DNA from 3 places in the Bacillus sp. URHA0034 genome. Region 1 is predicted to be linked to each of the others. Evidence: riboswitches for the same ligand, from Rfam matches in the RefSeq annotation. Region 1 holds a riboswitch; each other region holds the start of a gene.
The links. Region 1 has a riboswitch for S-adenosylmethionine ahead of ACZ9EE_RS18110 (methionine ABC transporter ATP-binding protein). Riboswitches for the same ligand answer to the same signal wherever they lie in the genome.
Positions count from the first base shown of each region.

Region 2: it holds a riboswitch for S-adenosylmethionine, as region 1 does, so the genes downstream of both, ACZ9EE_RS20655 (methionine ABC transporter ATP-binding protein) here and ACZ9EE_RS18110 (methionine ABC transporter ATP-binding protein) in region 1, are expected to answer to the same signal.
Region 3: it holds a riboswitch for S-adenosylmethionine, as region 1 does, so the genes downstream of both, ACZ9EE_RS21070 (methionine biosynthesis PLP-dependent protein) here and ACZ9EE_RS18110 (methionine ABC transporter ATP-binding protein) in region 1, are expected to answer to the same signal.

Region 1 covers NZ_JBWCDK010000002.1:3,343,484-3,345,752, forward strand. The annotation lists gene ACZ9EE_RS18105 (methionine ABC transporter permease) at 1-343, opposite strand, end outside; gene ACZ9EE_RS18110 (methionine ABC transporter ATP-binding protein) at 333-1,364, opposite strand; SAM riboswitch class I at 1,441-1,544, opposite strand; gene ACZ9EE_RS18115 (biotin transporter BioY) at 2,199-2,269, shown strand, end outside.
Region 2 covers NZ_JBWCDK010000002.1:3,882,160-3,884,428, reverse strand. The annotation lists gene ACZ9EE_RS20655 (methionine ABC transporter ATP-binding protein) at 1-834, opposite strand, end outside; SAM riboswitch class I at 969-1,075, opposite strand; gene ACZ9EE_RS20650 (O-acetylhomoserine aminocarboxypropyltransferase/cysteine synthase family protein) at 1,200-2,269, opposite strand, start outside.
Region 3 covers NZ_JBWCDK010000002.1:3,960,367-3,962,635, reverse strand. The annotation lists gene ACZ9EE_RS21075 (asparagine synthase-related protein) at 1-517, opposite strand, end outside; SAM riboswitch class I at 907-1,021, shown strand; gene ACZ9EE_RS21070 (methionine biosynthesis PLP-dependent protein) at 1,154-2,266, shown strand; gene metC (cystathionine beta-lyase) at 2,266-2,269, shown strand, end outside.

The sequences.
Region 1 (2,269 bases):
GTGAGTTTTCCACTAACCTTCCTATATAAAAAGCGGTATATAGGACTAGCGGCACAATGGCAGCTGTAGTACCAATGGATGTCCCTATAATCAATCGTGTGAACGGTATAATTGCTACAACCAGGATAATAAATGGAATGGAACGAAAGATATTGATAATGACGTTCAAAATATTGAAAATAATGGAATTCTGTAAAATACCATTTTCTCTTGTAATGACTAAAACAACACCAATTGGTATTCCGATAATAACGGATATAATGAGAGCAACTATGACCATATAAAGAGTCTCGTTAATTGAACTAAAGAACTCAGGCCAAAACCAAGACCAATCAAATGGCATCTTCAGACACCTCCCTAATAACAGCATTATGTTCCCTTATATAGTGCACAGCACGCTGAATTTCTTCTTCATCACCTTTAAATTCAACCAGTAAGTTCCCAAATGGACTACCTTGAAGCTCCGTTACCATGCCATGAATTACATTTAAATCAATGGAAAAGTTCTTTGCAGTGTTGGAGATTAAAGGTATATTGGTTGAACTGCCTTTAAAGATGATTCGATAGATGTTCGTATGACCATTATTCATAATTAGTTGTTGAATCGACTTTGGGATGTTATCGTTTAGAACAGTCCGTACAAAGCTTCTGGCAATCTTAGTCTTTGGTTCGGTGAAGACGTCAATGACAGGCCCTTGTTCAACGATTATCCCATTTTCAATAACGGCCACTTTATCGCATACGTCACGGATCACATTCATTTCGTGGGTAATCATTAAAATGGTTACGCCGAATTCATCCCTAACTTTTCGTAATAACTCTAATACAGCCTCGGTGGTATTAGGGTCCAAGGCAGATGTTGCTTCATCGCATAATAGAATATCAGGGTCTGTGACTAACGCCCTTGCAATTCCAACCCGTTGCTTTTGACCTCCCGACAGCTGATCGGGATAATGATTCATCCTATCCTCTAAGCCAACGAAAGTGAGTACTTGTTCCACCTTTTTCCTGATTTCACCTTTGGGTCTGCCTTCCAAGATAAGTGGCATTGCTACGTTGTTAAAAATAGTTTTTGAATGCAATAGGTTATACTGTTGGAATATCATCCCAATCTTTTTTCTTTGTCTACGTAATTCCTTGGGAGTCTGGGATAAAAGATCTATACCATTTATAAGGACTTTCCCTGAAGTAGGGCGTTCCAATAAATTTACACAACGGATTAGCGTACTTTTTCCAGCACCACTAAAACCGACTACGCCAAATATTTCACCTTTATCAACCTGAAGACTTATTCCTTTCAATGCTTCCACTTTTTTCTCTTTGCCTTTTCCATAGCTTTTATGGACGTCTTCAAGTATTAGCAAGATAGTAATCTCCTTTCCGGAATTGTAAATTATACAAAATAGCCTCTTTCATCAGAAAGAGGCTATTTTTATCTAGACCTTATCTTTCAGAATGAAACATTCTGCAGGAATTAGCACCTTTCATTAAATGATGGTTGCTGGACGTCGTCGGGCCTGTCCCTCAGTCTCTCTGGATAAGTTATTTAATTTTAATATAATAATAATATTATGCAATATTAAGACTATTGTCAATATTTTTCTGCTATTTTCAAGTTGTAAACTATTTCTAGTATAGAAATAAAGTTATTAATAGAAAAGGAAGCAAGGGGACGGTTCTCTTGCTTCTAAGCGGGTAAACAAAAACAAATATTAAGATTAAGCCTGGTGAATTAATAAAGCCATCCATCCACGTGAGATACCATCATCTGTAGAATAGAATTAGCTGAGAATGAAGAATTGAAAGATCAGATTGTAATGGTTTCATCTCTTTAACATGGACAGAAAAAAGATTGGGATCGATTGTACTTAAGCCAACAGCTCAGTTTTGTTCAACAAGACTGAAAGGATTTGAATTAATCTTGATGAACCGTACCATAAGTAAATGAGGTCTTTTCTGAAAACAGATACAGCACCATTCCATCATAGTTTAGAAGGTGCTGATTTGCTTATATGAACAAAAGGGTTTGGCCTGCCAAGCCCTTTTTGTATTCTTTGATCAAATGAGCACAACTTAATTTATTTTTCAAAACAAACGCGAATTGTCAACCGCAGTTAATGTTTGGTTGACAATTAACATGAAATTGAATATTATCATAATTAAATTAATTACATATTTATTTTGAGGAGAATGTAAAAATGAAACTTAAAGAAATTACCTTTGTAGCGGTGTTTGCTGCGGTCATGGGTGCTCTAGGTATCGTTCCGCC
Region 2 (2,269 bases), 540 kb from region 1:
CTGCTCAGCTGATTCGCCAATAAAGGTTAATTGGACAATCTGGCCGGAAGGATATTGTTCAAGCAAATGATCAACGGCTTCTTTTGTATCTTCATTCTCAGATACTTGCTGAACAAATCGCTTCGTAATTGGCTGCTGTGGTTTTTTAAATACATCCAGTACCGAACCAAGTTCAACTACCCTGCCACTTTCCATTACTGCAACACGGTGACAGATTTTCCGAATCACGTGCATTTCATGGGTAATTAACACAATTGTTAACCCTAGGCGTTTATTAATATCCACCAGTAATTCCAAGATAGAATCCGTGGTTTGCGGATCTAACGCTGAAGTTGCTTCGTCACAAAGTAATACTTTAGGGTTATTTGCAAGCGCCCTGGCAATCCCCACACGTTGCTTTTGACCGCCGCTAAGTTCGGATGGATAAGCATTTTCCCGGCCTTCTAAACCAACCAGTTTGACTAATTCGGCGACCCGTTTTTTCCGCTGCGGTCCTTTGACACCAGCAATTTCTAAGGGAAACGCGATATTTTCACTAACTGTTCTCGACCACAGTAAGTTGAAATGCTGGAATATCATACTGATTTCTTGGCGGGCTTTTCGTAATTGTGAGCCCTTTATTTTTGAAATGACACGGCCCGCAACTGTGACACTTCCCTCTGTTGGAATCTCCAAGCCGTTTAACATGCGGATTAACGTACTTTTTCCGGCCCCGCTATAACCAATCACGCCGAAAATTTCTCCCTCTTTAATCTCAAGGTTTACATCATCGACTGCCTTAAGGTCACCTTTTTTGCTAGGGAAGATCTTCCGAACATTTTGTATTGAAATCATTTGATCACCTACTTTTTTATCGTCTTTATTTGAATATAGAGTTAACTGGATGCTTATAAAGGATTTCTATTATTTCAGAAAAATAAAAATGCCTATCTGCACAGGCAGAAAGGCATCATGAAAAATAAACCTTTCTCCCATCTTCCAAAGCAAACGCTTTGTGTGAATTGGCACCATTTCAATAAATATTGACGGTTGCCGGGCTTCATCGGGCACATCCCTCCACCTCTCTTGATAAGAGCTAACAGCTTCTATATTCAATTTAAAATGTAATTGTTTTAACTAAATTATTTCAACAAAAATTATCGTATCATGTATAAAAATAGGTGTCAACGATTTTTTCGGAATATCTTTAATAGGTAAATTTAGGCTTTAGCCTTTAATGAAGATAAACCTGTCGCTGATTCAATCGCAGCCTCCAGGTCATCGATTAGATCCTCGACATTTTCAATACCGATGGAAAGCCGGATTAAATCCTCTGATACACCGGCAGCCTTAAGTCCTTCAGCGTCCAGCTGCTGATGGGTTGTGCTTGCTGGGTGAATGATTAAACTCTTAGCATCGCCAACATTGGCGACATGGGCCCAGAGTGTTAATGAATTGATTAATTTCGCCCCTGCTTCTTTTCCGCCTTTAATGCCAAAGACGACCATTGAGCCCGCACCCTTTGGCATATATTTTTTTGCTAATTCATTATCAGGATGTGAGCTATGACCAGGATAAGATACCCAATCTACTGCCGGATGAGCTAGTAAATAATCAACAATTTGCTTGGTATTGGCAACATGCTCCTTCATCCGCACATGGAGGGTTTCAAGTCCTAATGTAAACTGAAACGCATTTTGCGGGCTTAGCGCAGGTCCAAGATCGCGTAATAATTGAACACGGGCTTTGATGATGTATGCGACCGCCCCTAAAGCTTCTGCATAGATAAGGCCATGATAGCTGTCATCAGGAGTGGTGAAGCCAGGGAATCTTGGTGAATTCCAATCAAACTTGCCGCCATCGACAATGATTCCTCCCGTTGTGGTTCCGTTCCCTAACAACCACTTGGTTGCTGAATGAACAACAATATCGGCTCCATGCTCGATTGGCCGGCAAAGATATGGTGTGGCAAAAGTATTATCAATAATTAATGGAACCCCTGCTGCATGGGCAATGTCTGCTACTTTTTCAATATCGAGGACACGTAAACTTGGATTACCAATGGTTTCTGCAAAGACTGCTTTTGTTTTTCCCGTGATCGCTTGGCGGAAGTTTTCTGGATTTTCGGCATCAACAAATTTGACATTAATACCGTATTTAGGCAGGGTAACTGCTAATAAATTATAGGTTCCGCCGTAAAGATTGGAAGCAGCCACGATTTCATCGCCAGCTTCGGCGATATTTAAAATCGCGAGTGTAATAGCTGCCATTCCGCTGGCAACGGCGAGTG
Region 3 (2,269 bases), 620 kb from region 1:
TTTCTACAAATGATAAGCCTAATATTGGACGAATGGCTGTACAGAAGATAAACATTTGGAGATTTTGATGAAAATATAGTAGTCTATTTCCGGAATAATCCCTTGCCCCAAATATCTCATGTTTTTTCTCGTCCCATATCATAAATGCGAAATCCCCAACTAAATATTTAGGGGTTTCTTCTCCCCATTTATAATAAGATAGTAATATAAGTTCACTATCAGACATTGTTTTTCTGTCCGATATTTTGACTTGTAATTTTTCAAACAATTCATCCCGATTATCAATAATTGCATCTGCCGTAATCGCTAACTTCCGTTCATGATCATAATAAGGAAGTTTCTCGCCTACAGATTCCGGTGTGATCCACTGTGCATGGCAGCCAAAGAAGACTTTGTCATTATGCCAAGTCTGAATATCATCTGCCGGATATTTTTCTAATTCTTTCATCATCCGGTTTCCGTGCTCTAGATTGATTGGTTCATCGTTTAAATGATATATACCGGCTATAGCGCTCATCTTTTCCTCCTGCCATACATTTCATCAGTTACAAAATCTTCTATTAGAAATGTGAGTTCACTAAATAGAACATCAATTCCATAGTTAATCAAAAGAATTTCTTTTAATTAAAATTCCCTCTTGTATATGTTATAATTTTATCAGCTCTATGTATTCCACCTACTAATTCCTATTACATAATACCTATTTTAGTTCTTTATTAAGAACAATTTATAACCCTATAATAAATCCATTAACTACCACTGTCAACAACTTTTCCATTAACTATTTATATATTTTTTTAGAAAGATTTTTCGCCCAGTTTCTTCATTGATATTGTTATTACTAAAAAACAAATTGACATAACACGAAATTTGTAGTAAATTTTATAAATAATCTAAATAATGTATTTCTTATCAAGAGAGGTTGAGGGAAGGGCCCTGCGACACCTCAGCAACCTTCAATGTTTTTTTCTCATTGAAAAGGTGCTAAGTCCTGCAAATTTACTAATTTGCAAGATAAGAAGAATGACAAATGTACTGCATACAAAAGTCTTCTTCTTATAAGAAGACTTTTTTTATTTATCAAAAGGCTTTACTACTCAATCGCGTTAATGCGAAACATTATAAACTTTACTTACTACAAGGAGTGTCCGTTATGTACAAAATCGATACAAAACTTGCCCAAATTGGGAACCGCAGTGAAACAACAACTGGAACAGTGAACCCGCCTGTATATTTTTCAACAGCTTTCCGTCATGAGGGAATCGGGCAATCAACCGGGTTTGATTACACCCGCACAGGAAACCCAACGCGTCAGCTCCTCGAAAAAACAATCGCGGATTTAGAAGGTGCGGATCAAGGATTTGCCTGCAGCTCTGGTATGGCAGCCATTCAACTGATTCTTGCTTTATTTGAATCTGGTGACGAATGGATCGTAAGTGAAGATCTATATGGTGGTACTTACCGCTTATTAGAAAAAGGCTATAAGAAATGGGGCTTAACGACGCAATATGTGAATACCTGTTGTCCGGAAGAAGTTGAAAAGAAAATCACAGCACAAACAAAGGCGATTTTCCTAGAAACACCAACCAATCCGCTTATGCAGGAATCGGATATTGCAGCTATTTCAAAGATCGCAAAGGAACATGGATTATTGTTAATCGTGGACAATACGTTCTATACCCCGCTTTTACAGCAGCCAATCAGCCTTGGTGCGGATATCGTTATCCATAGTGCGACGAAATATCTTGGGGGACATAATGATGTTCTTGCTGGCCTAGTTGTGGCAAAAGGAAAGGAACTTTGTGAAGGATTAGCTTTCCACCATAACGGTGCCGGAGCCGTGTTAAGTCCATTTGATTCTTGGTTATTAATGCGCGGAATGAAAACATTGTCACTAAGAATGGATCGTCATGAAAAGAATGCAAAGGCCATCGTTGAATTCTTTTCACAGCATGATGCCGTAACGGATGTTCTCTACCCAGGACGCGGCGGAATGGTTTCTTTTAGAATCAAGGACGAAGCATGGGTGAATCCATTCTTACAGAATTTAAATTTAATCAGTTTTGCTGAAAGCTTAGGTGGAACGGAAAGCTTCATTACTTATCCAGCAACGCAAACACATATGGATATCCCGGAAGAGATTCGTATTCAAGCCGGCGTTTGCAACCGTTTATTACGTTTCTCAGTTGGAATTGAAGATTCACAAGATATTATTGAAGACTTACAGAACGCTTTTGCGAAGGTACAGGAAGGGGTAATTGCATAATGG